3 regions of the Gordonia sp. McavH-238-E genome follow, and region 3 is predicted to be linked to each of the others. Evidence: riboswitches for the same ligand, from Rfam matches in the RefSeq annotation. Region 3 holds a riboswitch; each other region holds the start of a gene.
What was found. A riboswitch is a leader RNA that binds a small molecule or an ion and turns the genes downstream of it on or off. The one in region 3 is predicted to bind cobalamin.

Region 1 (5,155 bases), on a different contig from region 3:
CGAGCCCGGCGTCGGTTCGAACACCAGATGTGTTCGGCCGGTCGCGCTGTTGAGAATCCGGTGGGCGGCGACGCCGAAGACCTCGGCGACGATTGCGGGATCGAGCGCGGCGGCGGCGTCGCCATGCGCCCGTATTCGTCCGTCCTCGAGCACGTACACCGAATCACAGTGGCGAGCAGCCAGATCGAGGTCGTGAAGCGACACGAGGACCGTGGTTCCCAACGTTCGCACGAGCGCCAGAAGGTCCAGCTGGTGCCGGATGTCGAGGTGATTGGTCGGTTCGTCGAGAACCAGAACGCCGCAGTCCTGGGCGAGTCCTCGTGCGAGGGCGACGCGGCGTCGTTCACCACCGGAGAGGTGGTCGACAGCGGAATACGCGTGGTCCGCCATGCCGACCGATCGCAGTGCGCGTCCCACCGCGGCCCGGTCACCGGAGCGGCCCATGCTCCACGGCGACGAATAGGGAAGCCGCCCCAACGCGACGTATTCGTGTACGAGCATGTCGGCGGGTAGGTCGACTTCTTGGGGCACGAACGCGATCTGCCTCGCTCGCTCGCGGACGCTCATCGACTCTGTCGCCCGGCCGTCGACGGTGATCGTCCCTCGCCGGGGTCGGAGCAAGCCGACGACCGACCTGAGCAGGGTCGACTTGCCGGAGCCGTTCGGTCCGACGAGACCGACGATGCCACCGGCCGGCGCATCGAGCGAGATGTCCTGCAGCACAGCATGACCGTCGATCCACACCTCGATCCCGGATACGACGATCCCGACCGGTGGGCGGCTCATGCTGAGGAACCGAACTGGTAGCGGCGCCGCCCGAGGATGAACAGGAACAGCGGCGCACCTATGACCCCGGTGACCACGCTGAGCGGGATCTCGACTGGCCGCAATGCGATTCGCGCGATCACATCCACGAGAACCAGAAAGACCGCGCCGATCAGGGCGGCGGTGGGCAGGACCCAGCGGTGTCGGGAACCGACGAGGATGCGTGCGATGTGCGGGATCACCAGGCCCACGAAGGCGATGGCCCCGGACACCGCGACCATCGTGCCGACCATCACCGCGAGCAGGCCGAACAGCAGGTTTCGCAGCAGCGGGACCCTCACCCCGACCGCCACGGCGACATCGGGCCCGGCGGACAGGGCGTCGAGCCACCCGTGGAGTGCGAAAGCGACGGCGGTACAGATCAGGACGACCGAAACCGGCAGCAGCAGCTTGCTCCATGATGCGCCGGCGAGGCTGCCGAGCAACCAGAACAGGACCGATTGAGCCGCCTGCGAATCGTTGGTGCGCAGCACGAGGAAGCTGGCGATGGCGGACAGCGCTGATGCGGCAACGGTTCCGGTCAGCACCAACCGGAGCGGAGTGATACCACCCTGGCTCATGGTGATCGCGAAGACGAGCAGCGCGGCTCCCAATGCGCCTGCCATCGCTCCGAGACTCAGCGACCACAACCCGAAGCCGGCGAGGAACCCGGTGGTGATCACCGATGTCGCCCCGACTGCCGCACCAGACGAGACGCCGAGAAGGTGCGGGTCGGCCAGCGCATTGCGGACCAGCGTCTGGACCAGCACCCCCGCGACGGCGAGGCCCGCGCCGACCACCAGACCGAGCAGAATTCGCGGCATCCGGATGTCCCAGACGATCGCAAGCTGGGTGCGCGTGACGGCAGGCCCACCGAACCGTGAGGCGATCACGTCGACGACCGTGGACACGGGCAACACTTCGGCGCCCGAACACAGGGCGAGAAACCCAGCGGCCAGGGCCAACCCGAGCACGACGAGAACCACGACCACGGGACGGCGTCGTCTCGTGCGTCTGTGCGTGCGCGGCAGTACCGGCGCCCTGCGGGCACCATCGATCGTCATGTGTCGTCGGTCCATCCTCGTGGCGTGACAAGCAGCATCGAGGCTGGTATCTGGCTGAGTCAGTGCGTCGAGGTCATCGACGCGCCGAGTTCACAGTGGCGGGACCGCGCCGGAGTCGAACCGGCTTCCCAGGGATCTCGATGCGACGAGAGTACGACATACCCGACAGTCTCCGACACCGCGCCCCGACGACGCTGGCGACAACGCCCGGAGCCTGCGGAGGACGCGTCACCTCCGCTGCCTGATCCGAAAGAACCACACACCCACCGCTCCCTGCGTCGGAGGAGCGCCCGGAGCCTGCGGAGGGCGTGTCACGAAGGGTCAGGCCGGCCGCTCGTTGCGCGCCGCCCGCTCGACGAGGCCGGCGATGCGTTTCGTCTTGGTCTCCGGTCGCTTCGCCATGGCCAGCTGCGACAACCCGAATTTGCGGGCGCTCGGCGGGAACGTATCCCAGTTGGCGCGCGCGACGGGGTCGGCGTCGAGCGCGGCGGCGAGTTCGGGGGACTCGATCAGCGCCTCGGCGTCGTCGAACATGGTCCAGAGGCCGCGGGCCTGGGCGTCGTCGATCACGGCCTGGCCGGCGGGCTGAATCCGACCGGCGGCCGCGAGGTCGGCGACACGCGCCTTGTTCGACGCCGACCATCCGCTGTTGCGTCCGCGCCGGGTGAACCACATGCCGCGGCGGCGGTCGTCGATGACGCGGGTGTGGCCGTCGATCCAGCCCCAGCACAGCGCCTCGCGAACGCACTCGTCGTAGTCGATCGGTTCCCGGCCCGATCCCTTGCGCCAGAACACCAGCCACACGCCGCCGGATGAGTCGTGGTTGTCCCGCAACCACTCTCGCCATGCCTCGATCGTGTCCACGGCGAGCTTCGGCGCATCGGGGTCGGCCATGCGTTCACCCTAATCAGCCGGGCCTCGTCTCGGTACAGTTGAGCCGTGAACGAGATCGTCAGCTTCGCGACGGACAACTGGTGGCTGATCTTCCCCATCGGCGCTGTCGTCGGCGGGTGGGCGGGGTCGATCGGGAAGTACAACGAGAAGCGGCGCAAGGACAAGATCGAGCTCGCCCGGATCAAGGCGAACGCGCAGACCGAGCAGCTCAAACTCACGACGACGTCGGCCGACCAGGTGCGCCGGACCCTCCGCCAGCACGACTCGCTGAACGAGAAGTGGTTCGGTTACGAGCTCGATCTCGCGACGCTCATCGAGTACCCGATGATGACCGACATGCGAGAACCGCTGACCCTCGCGTTCCACCGCGCCCGGGTCCGCGCCGACGATCTGCGACCCGAGCCGGGCGCCAAGGCGCCGCTGCCTGATTCGATGTCCCCGGCAGACTTCGCCGAGTACCGCGACGCTGTGGGCGAATACGCCGCGGCATTCGACGCAGCCGAACGAGAGTCCCGGCGGCGCAGGCAAACCGACTTCTCACCCGTCGAACGCGAAGCCCTGGACCGGGCACGCAAGCTGATCGGCGTGGCCGCCGACTCCGCGGCCACACCCGCAGAGCGGCAGGCGGCCTACAAGAAGGCCCGGGCCGAACTCGAGGGCATCATCGACGTTCCGCAGGTGGCCGCGGCGCAGCTCGAACGGCAGATCGCCGGCGCCCTCGAGCGCGGCTCGGAGTGATCAGAGGTCCGGGATGGGCAGGTCCAGGTTCGGCGAGATGATCCCGCCGTCGACCTCGAGGATCTTGCCGGTGACGTACGCGCCGGCCGGGGACGCCAGGTAGAGGGCGGCCGCGGCGATGTCCTCCGGGTCGCCGAGTCGGTGCAGCGGAGTCGATGTCTCGACTGCGGTACGCATTCCGTCGTCGCCCGCGACGATCTCCAGCGCCGATGTCAGGATGGCGCCCGGTGCGATGCCGTTGACCCGGATCTTCGGATTCAGATCCATCGCCGCGATGCGCGTGTAATGCGCGAGAGCAGCTTTCGCGGTGCCGTAGGCGGCGTAGGCACGTCCCGGCAGGCGGCCCACCGCCGACGTGATGTTGATGATCGAACCCCGGCCGCTGGTCGCGAGGATCTGCTTGGAACCGGCGACGACCAATGCGTGCGCGTTACCGACATTGAAGTCGAAGGCATCTCGCAGGTGCTTGGGGCTGGTGTCGAACAGAGGCCGGGGCATCGCCCCGCCGACGTTGTTCACCACGGTGTCGAGCCGCCCGAACTCGTCGACCGCGGTCTGCGCGAGCGCCGCCGCGGCATCGGGGTCGCCGAGGTCCACGGCCACGGTGCGCGCGCGTCGGCCCGCCGCGCGGACCCGTTCGGCGACCTGCTCGAGGTCGGATTCACTGCGAGCCGCGATCACCACGTCGCCGCCGGCCTCGGCGAAGGCGACCGCGATCGCCGCCCCGAGCCCCCGGCTCGCGCCGGTCACGATGGCCACCTGGTCGTCTATCCGGAATCTGTCGAGAATCACCCGTCGACCATGCCACGCCGGGACCGAAAACGAGAACGTGTTCTAGAAATCAGCCGGAATCAGCAGGTCGTGACTTCAGTAGTCGCGGCCGGCGGTCACCACGGAGAGCAGTTCCTCACCCGCGGCGAACCTGCGGAGGTTCTCGGCGACCCACGGTGCGAGCTCGCGCGTCAGTCCCGACGCCGGGTTGGCGACATGCGGGGTGATGATCACGTTCGGCAGGGACCAGAGCGGATGGTCGTCGGCGGGCGGTTCCGGATCGGTCACGTCGAGGGCCGCGCCCGCGATCTGGCCGTCGGCCAGCGCCCGGTACAGAGCTTCCTCGTCGACGAGCGGGCCGCGCGCGATGTTGACCACCCACGCATGGTCGGGCAGCGCCGCGAGGCTCTCGGCGTTGATCATGTGCCGGGTCTCGGGCGTCGCCGGCGCCGCCAGCACCACGTGGTCGATGGTTCCCCACAGCTCGTCCAACTCGTCGGACCGTCGGATCTCGTGCGCACCGGGCACGTCGCGGCCCGATCGGTTCACCGCGACGACGCGGGCACCGCACGCCCGGAGACGTGGGGCGAGGGAGGCACCGATCCCGCCGGCACCGACGATGGCGACGGTGGCGCCGTGCAGCGACCGGACCGCGGTGTCGATCCGTTCCTTGTCCCAGTGCCGGAGGACGGCGGTGTTGATCTGCCGGAGTCCTGCGAGGAGCAGCGCCAGCGCGTGCTCGGCGACGTTCTCGGCATAGAAGCCCGACGCGTTGGTCCAGAGCCGGCGGTCGTCGAGGATGTCGGCGGCCACGAAATCCTCGATGCCCGCGGTCTTGAGGGCCACCCATTCGACGGTGTCGGGCAGTTGCGGGAAGTCCGCGG
Region 2 (5,155 bases), on a different contig from region 3:
GGCGTTCCGCTGCCGTCGTCGAGCTTGGCGAACACGACGATGGTGTCGGCGTAGGGGCCATTCGTGATGAAGGTCTTCTGCCCGTTCAGGATGTAGTCGTCACCGTCACGACGAACCGTGGTCTTCATGCCGCCGAGCGCATCCGACCCGGAGTCGGGTTCGGTGATCGCCCAGGCGCCGACCTTCTCCATGGTCACCAGCTCGGGCAGCCACCGCTTCTTCTGCGCCAGCGTGCCCTTGCCGCGGATGGTCGAGGCGGTCAACCCCATGCTCACACCCAGCGACGCGACGAGGCCCAGACACACACCCGCGAGTTCGATGTTGACCATCATGAACATCGAGCCACCCATGCCGCCGCCGTCGCCGGAGGACTTCTTCTTCTCCCCCTTGGCTTCTGCCTCGAGTTCTTTCTCGAGCGCATCCTTGGCCATGGCATCGACACCGAAGCTCGACAACAGCTTGCGGGTGATGTCGTACGGCGGCAGGACGCCGGACTCGAGTTCGTCGAGATGGGGCCGGATCTCCTTGTCGATGAACGCCCGCAAGGCGTCCCGAACCATCAGATCTTCATCGGACCACTCGAACATCGTCACACTCCCAGACCGGTGTCCGCCCGGGGGCGAACATGTTTCAGTTTCGTCGTCCCCAACTGTGTCAGGAGTCACTGCCGATGTCTAGGTACGCCGTCGCGAATCTGTTCCTATCAGGTGTTCGCGCAGGTGTAGATGGTCGCGGGGCGGACCTCGTGGGCGAAGAACCGCTCTGCGTCCGGGCACAGCAGGGCTTGGGCAACCGGCATCGCCACCACCACACAACGGTCGGCGAGCCCGGAGTGCCCGACGCGCCAGGCGTGGACTCGGCCGACGAAATCCTCGACACTCTCACCCCCGTGTGGCCGGGCACCGGGATCGGCGAACCATGCGCCGAGATCGGCGGGATCGATCTCCTCCGGAGTCCGCCCGGCCCACGTTCCGACGTCCAGCGTTCGCAGGGCGTCGTCGACGAGGGCGTCGGAGGCACCCAGGAGTTCGGCGGTCTCCCGGGTCGCGATCTCCGGACCGCAACTGTCGATCGTGCGCGCGGAAGTCGCGGCCAGGCGGAGCACGTCCCGGCGGCCCCGCTCGTCCAGAACCGGATCACCGCCGAATCGCACCGACCGATTGGGGCCGGTGCGACCGGCGGTGATGATCTGCATGCGCGAAACGATCGCCGCCTCAGTGCTGGGCGGCGACCGCCGGGGCGCGGTCGGCGGTACGCGAGCGCGCCATCGCCCCCAGCAGCAGGGCGAACACCACGGTGAGAACCGTCCACAGGATCACCTGGTTGGCGATGGCGTAGACCCGGAAGTCCCCGATCACGTCACCGGGGAAGCCCGGGAACACGATCTGACCCGCGTCGTTGCGAACCGGCTCGGGGACCTCGCTGAAGGACGGCAGGAACGCGAGCACGATCGCGATGCCGGCCAGGTAGGCCGCGACAGCGGCGACGGCCGAGACGAATCCGCCGATCCGCGGACGCAGCCACAACGCCAGGACCACGGCCGCGATGGCCAGGATCACCGACGCCACACTGATGGTGAGGAAGGCTCCGGTCCTCTCGCCGATGGTGTCGTCGTCGCCGACGGCGGGCGGATTCGCCGGGTAGGCGAAGAACGGAACGGCGAACACGGCGACGAAACCGATCGCGCCGAGCACACCCGCGACCGCGCGCGGGTCGGTCGCCGGATGGCGACTGCCGAGATGACTCCAGAGCACCGTGAACGCCACCGCGAAGAACGCACCCATGCACACCGCGAACACGACGTTGCCGACACCGGCGCCGAGGTTCTCCTGCATGGCCCGCGTGAACAGCTCGCCGCCCTCACCGTGCGTGTGGCCACCCGGTTCGGCGGCGTGGGCCAGTGCCTCCTCGGCCTCCGAACGGGCGCCTTCGTAGTCGATGGCCTTGGCGACGACCGGTTCGAGGTAGAACCGGGCGAACACGAACGAGACGATTCCGGCGATCAGACCTGCGAGCAGGCCGGCGCCGATGAATTTCTTCTCCATATGTACTTGGCTTCCTGTGGGATACGGCCGGTCAGGCCGGCTCAGTGGCAGGGGAAGCCGAGGAAGTGGCGTGCGTCGTGCACGAACTCGTGGACGTGGGTGTCGGAGCCGAAGACGGACACGACGCCCTGGTCGTACCCGAGGAAGTAGTAGGCGAGACCCGCCAGGAGCACGGTCAGGCTGAGCCAGAGGGCTGCACTCGCGACCGACAGGTTCGGTACGGGCAGGGCACGGGCCGGGGCGGCCTGTACGGCTGCAACAGTGCGGGGAGCTGTCATGGTGGGGTCCTTTCGCCGATCTCGCGTCGGAGATGTCGTGGTGTAGCAGTCCGGAGGACTGCTACGCGCCGGCACGGCATCCTGACTCACGTCACCCCGTCACCATCGACCGCGTCGATATGTCGACACGTCGACCGCGTCGACATATCTACGGTGTCGATATGGGCAGCGTTCACAGTGGCGCGACCGTTCCGGACTCTCACCGGATTCCCCGCACAGGCGTGGGATGACTCTATACCGCGCTCTGTCGTACGCGTGAGACATAGTGGAGAGATGCCCCGCGCTTCGGTGCTCGACCGCTTCACCGCCCCCACCCGACGGTGGTTCTCCGGCGCCTTCACCGCTCCCACCGCCGCGCAGAAGGGTGCGTGGACGTCGATCGCCGACGGCTCGCACACCTTGGTCATCGCCCCCACCGGATCGGGCAAGACCCTCGCCGCGTTCCTGTGGGCCCTCGACCGCCTCGCCGCCGACCCGGACTCGCGGCCCGCCGGCACCAAGGTCCTCTACATCTCGCCGCTCAAGGCATTGGCCGTCGACGTCGAACGCAACCTGCGGGCCCCGCTGACCGGCATCACGCGGGCGGCTCAGGAGCTCAACCTGCCCGAACCGAACATCACCGTCGGCGTCCGGTCCGGTGACACCTCCGCCGCGGACCGCCGCGCACTGGTCAAGACACCGCCCGACATCCTGATCACGACGCCGGAGTCGCTGTATCTGATGCTCACGTCGGCCGCGCGAGAGAGCCTCACCGGCGTCCAGGCCGTCATCGTCGACGAGGTGCACGCGGTCGCCGCCACCAAGCGCGGTACGCACCTCGCGCTGACCCTCGAACGACTCGACGAGCTGCTCGAGAAGCCCGCGCAGCGGATCGGGTTGTCGGCGACCGTCCGGCCGCCGGAGGTGGTGGCGGGGTTCCTGTCCGGCGCCGCGCCGTGTCAGGTGGTCAAGCCCAAGGCCGACAAGACGTTCGACCTCCGCGTCGATGTTCCGGTCGAGGACATGGCCAACATCCCACCCCCGGTGTCCGATGCCGACCCCGCCGCACTCGACGACGCGTTCTCCCCGACCGCCGGGTCGCTGTGGCCGTACGTCGAGGCCTCGATCGTCGACCAGATCGAGGCCAACCGGGCGACGATCGTGTTCGCCAACTCCCGGCGCCTCGCCGAGAAACTCACCGCCCGGCTCAACGAGATCCACGCCGAACGCCACGGGCAGCCGGCCGAACCGACCGGCAATCCGTCGGTCGCCGGCGGCGCCCCCGCGTTCGTCATGGGCAGCGGCGCGAGCTCGGGCGCCGAACCCGTCCTGGCCCGCGCGCATCACGGCTCGGTCAGCAAGGAGCAGCGCGCCCAGATCGAGGACGACCTGAAGGCCGGGCGCCTGTCCTGCGTCGTCGCGACCAGCTCCCTCGAACTCGGCATCGACATGGGCGCGGTCGACCTCGTGATCCAGGTGGAGTCCCCGCCGTCGGTGGCCAGCGGGCTGCAGCGCATCGGCCGCGCCGGCCACCAGGTCGGCGAGATCAGCCAGGGCATCCTGTACCCGAAGCACCGCACCGATCTCCTGCACTGCACCGTGACGGTGAGCCGCATGCTCGACGGGGCGATCGAGGAGATCAAGGTCCCGCAGAATCCCCTCGACATCCTCGCCCAGCAGACCATCGCGGCCGCCGCGGTCGACGACCTCGAGGTCGACCACTGGTACGAGGTGATTCGCCGCGCGGCGCCCTATCGCGAACTGGGCCGGGGCGTCTTCGACGCGACCCTCGACCTGATCGCGGGTCGTTTTCCGTCGGACGAGTTCGCCGAACTGCGCCCGCGGGTGAACTGGGACCGCGACGCCGGGGTGATCACCGGCCGGCGCGGAGCGCAGCGGCTCGCGGTCACCTCGGGCGGTTCCATCCCCGACCGCGGCCTCTTCGGTGTGTTCATGGTCGGCGAGAAGGCAACGCGCGTCGGCGAACTCGACGAGGAGATGGTCTACGAGTCGCGTGTCGGCGACGTCTTCGCACTCGGCGCGACCAGCTGGCGGATCGAGGACATCACCCACGACCGCGTCCTGGTCTCCCCCGCGTTCGGTCAGCCGGGCCGGTTGCCGTTCTGGATCGGCGACGCGATCGGACGCCCCGCCGAACTCGGCGCTGCGATCGGTGCGTTCACCGGTGCGATCGCCGACCCCGGCAAGCTCGACGACCATGCCGAACGCCTCGGCCTCACCGACAACGCCCGCACCAACCTCGAGACCCTCATCGCCGAGCAGCGGGAGTCGACCGGACACCTCCCCACCGACCGCACCCTGGTGGTCGAGCGGTTCCGTGACGAGCTCGGCGACTGGCGGGTGATCCTGCACTCCCCCTACGGTTTACGTGTCCACGCACCCTGGGCGAGCGCGATCTCGCAGCGCCTGCTGGAGACCCTGGGCATCGAGGGTGCCACCACGGCCTCCGACGACGGGATCATCCTGCGCATGCCCGACACCGACGACGCCCCGCCCGGTGCCGACGTGTTCCTCCTCGACCCGGACGAGGTCGAGCAGCTCGTGACCGACGGTCTCGCGGACTCGTCGATGTTCGCCTCCCGGTTCCGCGAATGCGCCGCTCGCGCACTGTTGTTGCCGCGACGCGACCCCGGACGGCGTGCCCCGCTGTGGCAGCAGCGCCAGCGCAGCGCCCAACTGCTGTCCGTCGCCTCCAAGTTCCCCGACTTCCCGATCGTGCTCGAGGCCGTCCGAGAGTGCCTGCAGGACGTCTACGACCTCCCCGCCCTCCTCGATCTGCTGACCCGCATCCGCACACGCCGCATCCGGGTCGTGGAGACCGAGACACAGAGC
Region 3 (5,155 bases):
GATCACTCGACCCTCGACCTCGATGGCCCCGTCTTTCTTCGCCATGTCCTCCGCGATCCTGGCCGTGACCACGACATCCGGGTGATGCCGCGGCGCATCGGCCGGGTTGAATCAGTGTTTGTCCGTTAGGGTGTGGGCACCGGTCCGCGAGGACCTGCACCCGGTGTGCGCCGACCGGGCCCACGTGCTGACACGCTGATGCCCGGCACGCGATGCGCACCGACGATCAATGTTACGCGAACGAGCAGGCCAGGCCAAATGCGTGCTCAGCGCCACGGAGAGAGGCCGCACCGGATGGGCACTGTCGACGACTATCTCGACGGACTCGACCCCGCCGACCGCGAGGTGGTCGGACGCATCTATGACGTCGCCCGCACCGCGGTCCCCGACACCGCTCAAGGCAAGGGCTACGGCATGCCGGCCCTGACATATCGCGGGAGCCCGCTCCTCTCGGTGATGCGGACCAAGAAGCACATCGGTCTGTACCCGTTCAGCCCGGAGGCGGTCGACGCCGGGCGGCCGTTCCTCGACGGTTTCGACGTGGAGAAGGGCACCGTTCGGTTCCAGCCGGGGACTCCTCCTTCCGACGATGCGATCCGCGCGATGATGTCGTTTCGGCGCGATCAGATCGACGGCTGACCGCCCGACGTCGAACTACCAGTGTTCAGCGGGTCGACTTTGCTGGGCTAGGGTCGATGACGCATGTGGTTCGCCGCGTCGGAGGTCGTGTCAGCTCTCCGTCCGCGGCGTCGAGTCGCCGGCATCCCGCCGGCGGACGAGAGGGAATCCGGTTCGAATCCGGAGCTGTCCCCGCAGCGGTATGCCGTAACGACCACCGTCATCAGCACTGAGCTCCGGCTTGGGAAGCGACGGTCAGTAGGAACTTCGATCAGAGGGATCTCGATCGAGAGCGACGGTGAGCCCGAAGACCTGCCAGGTGTACCGGACGCGCCGCGTCCGGTGGCTCGCCGCCTCGAGGATTGGGCGCAGGTCGAACCGGCGATCGTCGCGCGCCCTCTGCCGGGCGTGACGTGGGTCCGATCGATCTCCCCTGCTGGGCGGTGAACCATCCACCGTCAGTAGGAGAAGTCGACGTCCATGTCCGACACCGTCCGCCGCAGCTCCGCGGCACCGTTCACCACCACCGTCCTCGGCACCGCACGCATCGGCCCCCGGCGCGAACTGAAGAGGGCCGTCGAAAGCTATTGGTCCGGCCGCATCGACCGGACCGAGCTCGCCACCGTCGCGCAGCGCCTACGCAGCGAGCAGTGGGCCGAGCTCACCGAGGCCGGCCACGACTCCGTCCCGGTCAACACGTTCTCGTACTACGACCAGGTGCTCGACACCACGGTCCTCGTCGACGCACTGCCGCCGAGGTTCGCCGAGATCGACGATCCGCTCGATCGCTACTTCGCGGCGGCCCGCGGAACCGCCGAGGTGACCCCACTCGAGATGACCAAATGGTTCGACACCAATTACCACTACCTGGTCCCCGAGATCGGGCCGAGCACCACGTTCGCGCTCAAGCCCGAGAAGGTCCTGGCCGAGGTCACCGAGGCCAGGGAACTCGGGATACCGGCCCGTCCGGTCGTCGTCGGGCCGGTCACCTTCCTGGCCCTGTCCAAGGCGATCGACGGAGCGGGTGCGCCACTCGATCGCCTGGGTGAGCTGGTCCCGCTGTACCGCGATCTGCTGACGCAACTGGCCGAGGCCGGCGTCGAGTGGGTTCAGTTCGACGAGCCCGTCCTGGTCACCGATGCAGACACCGACCTGGGTCCCCGCGCCGAAGCCGTGTACAACGCCCTGGGTTCGGTCGAGCAGCGTCCCGCCATCGCGGTGGCAACCTACTTCGGCGATGCCGGCGACCGCCTGGCGTATCTGGCCCGGACCCCGATCGAGGCCATCGCCGTCGACCTCGTCGAGGGCTCGGTGGAGACCGTGGCCGGCACCCCGGGCATGGCGGACAAGCTGCTGATCGCCGGCGTCGTGGACGGTCGCAACGTGTGGCGCACCGACCTGGACCAGGCCGCGGCGACTCTGGCCACCGTGCTCGGGTCCGCCCGCTCGGTCGCCGTGTCGACGTCGTGCTCCACGCTGCACGTGCCCTACACAGTGGAGGCGGAGGACGAACTCGACACCAACCTTCGGGGTTGGCTCGCGTTCGCCGCCGAAAAGTTCCGCGAGGTCGCGGTGCTGTCATCGGCGTTGCGTGAGGGACGCGCCGCCCAGGCCGCTGCGTTCTCGGAGAGCACGATGGCGTTGGCCACCCGGGCCACCGATCCCCGCCTGCACAACGCCGAGGTCCGTGCACGACTGGATGCGATCACCGATGCCGATGCCCAGCGGGGCCCCGCCGAGCAACGACTCACCGCTCAACTGAATCGCTTGGGGTTGCCTCCGTTGCCGACCACCACGATCGGCTCCTACCCGCAGACCTCCGCCATCCGCCTGGCGCGGGCCGCGCTCCGGTCGGGGGAGATCGATCGCGCCGAGTACGAGAACCGGATGAAGGCGGAGATCGCCGACGTCGTCGCGTTGCAGGAATCCATCGGCCTCGACGTCCTCGTGCACGGGGAACCCGAGCGCAACGACATGGTGCAGTATTTCGCCGAGCAGTTCGAGGGATACTTCGCCACGGCCAACGGCTGGGTGCAGTCCTACGGTTCGCGTTGCGTGCGTCCGCCGATCCTGTACGGCGATGTCTCTCGTACCGGGCCGATGACCGTCGACTGGATCACATACGCCCAGACGCTGACCAGCAAGCCCGTCAAAGGCATGCTGACCGGTCCGGTCACCATCCTCGCCTGGTCGTTCGTCCGCAACGACCAGCCGCTGTCGACGTCTGCCGATCAGATCGCGCTCGCCATTCGCGACGAGACCGTCGACCTGGAGGAGGCCGGGGTCGGCATCATCCAGGTCGACGAACCCGCTCTGCGCGAGTTGCTGCCGCTGCGCGACGCGGACAAGCCCGCGTACCTGGAGTGGGCCGTTCGGGCGTTCCGCATCGCGACCTCCGGGGTCCGCGACGATACGCAGATCCACACGCACCTCTGCTATTCGGAATTCGGCGAGGTCATCGGAGCGATCGCCGACCTCGACGCCGACGTCACCTCGATCGAGGCGGCGCGGTCGCACATGGAGGTGCTCGACGACCTCGACGAGGCCGGCTTCCGCAACGCGGTCGGCCCGGGTGTCTACGACATCCACTCACCGCGTGTGCCGGAGCAGGACGAGATCTTCACTGCCCTGTCCTCGGCATTGTCGAGCGTCGGCGCCAGGCGCCTGTGGGTCAACCCGGACTGCGGTCTGAAGACCCGCGCCACCCCTGAGGTCGTCGATTCGCTCACCAACATGGTGGCCGCGGCCACGCGTCTCCGCGAAACGCTTGTCTGAGGCATCCAATACGACACCCGATACGACAACGGCCGTCGCACTCGCCCATGAGTGCGACGGCCGTTGTCGTGGTAGGAGCGTTGCGTGATGAACACCCAGCCCAGGTCCGTTGTGCGTCAACCAATTTCGAGGAGCAGGTCGCCGGGGGCGACCTGAGTGACCGAGTCGATCGCCAGCCGAGTGACCTTTCCGCCGACCGGCGCGGTGATGGTCGCCTCCATCTTCATCGCCTCGATGGTGCCGATCGCAGCTCCGGCTGCGACCTCGTCGCCGACACCGACACTCAGCGACACCACACCGGCGAAGGGCGCTCCGACGTGGCGGGGGTTGGACCGATCGGCCTTCTCCGCGGCGGCGACTTCGGCGTCGACCGATCGGTCACGCACCTGCACCGGCCGCAGCTGCCCGTTGAGGATGCACATGACGGTGCGCATACCCTTCTCGTCGGGTTCGCTGATCGCCTCGAGCCCGATGAGCAGTTCGACGCCTGGTTCGAGTTCGACGCGATGCTCCTCGCCGTAGCGCAGGCCGTAGAAGAACTGGTTGGCCGACAACCGAGAGGTGTCGCCGTAGAGTTCCTGGTGGTCGTCGAACTCCCTGGTGGGGCCGGGGAACAGCAACCGGTTGAGCGTGTGCTGCCGCTTCGGTCCCGGGGTGTCGAGCGCAGTCGAGTCCTCGGCCGAGACCTCCTCAGTCGCCGGCGCATCGGCACGTCCCTCGAGCGCTACTGTGCGCAGCGGCTCCGGCCACCCGCCGGCGGGGTCGCCCAGTTCGCCACGCAGGAAATTGATCACCGAATCCGGGATGTCGTGGGCGCGCGGGTCGGTGGCGAACTCGGCGGCCGTGATCCCGCGCCCCACCAAGGCCAACGCGAGATCGCCGACGACCTTCGACGACGGCGTCACTTTGATGAGCCTGCCCAGCATGCGGTCGGCGTCGGCATAGGCCTTCTCGACAGCCTCGAACCGATTCCCGAGTCCGAGCGCGATGGCCTGCTGCCGCAGATTCGACAGTTGTCCGCCCGGGATCTCATGGGTGTACACACGTCCGGTCGGAGCCGGCAACCCGGATTCGAAGGGCGCGTACACCTTTCGAAGCGCCTCCCAGTACGGTTCGAGATCGCAGACCGCCTGCAGGTCCAGTCCGGTGTCGCGGTCGGAGTGCGCGGCCGCGGCCACGATCGCCGACAACGCCGGCTGGCTGGTGGTGCCGGCCAATGCAGCGCTGGCACCGTCGACCGCCGATGCACCCGCCTGCCAGGCAGCCAGGTAGGTGGCCAGCTGCCCACCGGGGGTGTCGTGGGTGTGCACATGCACCGGTAGATCGAACTCGCGGCGCAACGCCGACACCAGCGTGGTGGCGGCCGGCGCGCGGAGCAGCCCGGCCATGTCCTTGATCGCCAGCACGTGCGCACCAGCATCGACGATCTGCTCGGCGAGCTGCAGATAGTAGTCGAGCGTATAGAGATCCTCGTTCGGGTTCGCCAGATCCCCGGTGTAGGACATCGCGACTTCCGCCACCGCCGTGCCGGTCTCGCGGACCGCGTCGATCGCCGGTCGCATCGCCTCGATGTTGTTGAGCGCGTCGAAGATTCGGAAGATGTCGATACCAGTCGCGGTCGCCTCGGCAACGAACGCGGTGGTCACCTTCGTCGGGTACGGGGTGTAGCCGACGGTGTTCGCGCCACGCAACAGCATCTGCAGGCAGATGTTGGGCACCGCCTCGCGCAGCTGTGCCAGCCGGTCCCACGGGTCTTCCTTGA

Region 1: it holds a riboswitch for cobalamin, as region 3 does, so the genes downstream of both, MHN80_RS14330 (iron ABC transporter permease) here and metE (5-methyltetrahydropteroyltriglutamate--homocysteine S-methyltransferase) in region 3, are expected to answer to the same signal.
Region 2: it holds a riboswitch for cobalamin, as region 3 does, so the genes downstream of both, MHN80_RS06670 (CbtB-domain containing protein) here and metE (5-methyltetrahydropteroyltriglutamate--homocysteine S-methyltransferase) in region 3, are expected to answer to the same signal.

Annotation. Positions count from the first base shown of each region.
Region 1 covers NZ_JAKRFE010000008.1:223,968-229,122, forward strand. Annotated here, with positions in the region: gene MHN80_RS14325 (ABC transporter ATP-binding protein) at 1-786, opposite strand, end outside; gene MHN80_RS14330 (iron ABC transporter permease) at 783-1,868, opposite strand; cobalamin riboswitch at 1,892-2,042, opposite strand; gene MHN80_RS14335 (YdeI family protein) at 2,190-2,762, opposite strand; gene MHN80_RS14340 (hypothetical protein) at 2,808-3,500, shown strand; gene MHN80_RS14345 (SDR family oxidoreductase) at 3,501-4,292, opposite strand; gene MHN80_RS14350 (D-isomer specific 2-hydroxyacid dehydrogenase family protein) at 4,368-5,155, opposite strand, start outside.
Region 2 covers NZ_JAKRFE010000004.1:66,808-71,962, forward strand. Annotated here, with positions in the region: gene MHN80_RS06655 (acyl-CoA dehydrogenase family protein) at 1-587, opposite strand, end outside; gene MHN80_RS06660 (histidine phosphatase family protein) at 704-1,195, opposite strand; gene MHN80_RS06665 (CbtA family protein) at 1,215-2,045, opposite strand; gene MHN80_RS06670 (CbtB-domain containing protein) at 2,087-2,323, opposite strand; cobalamin riboswitch at 2,399-2,535, opposite strand; gene MHN80_RS06675 (ATP-dependent helicase) at 2,597-5,155, shown strand, end outside.
Region 3 covers NZ_JAKRFE010000002.1:58,224-63,378, forward strand. Annotated here, with positions in the region: gene infA (translation initiation factor IF-1) at 1-45, opposite strand, end outside; gene MHN80_RS02680 (iron chaperone) at 295-639, shown strand; cobalamin riboswitch at 728-953, shown strand; gene metE (5-methyltetrahydropteroyltriglutamate--homocysteine S-methyltransferase) at 1,099-3,393, shown strand; gene MHN80_RS02690 (pyruvate carboxylase) at 3,510-5,155, opposite strand, start outside.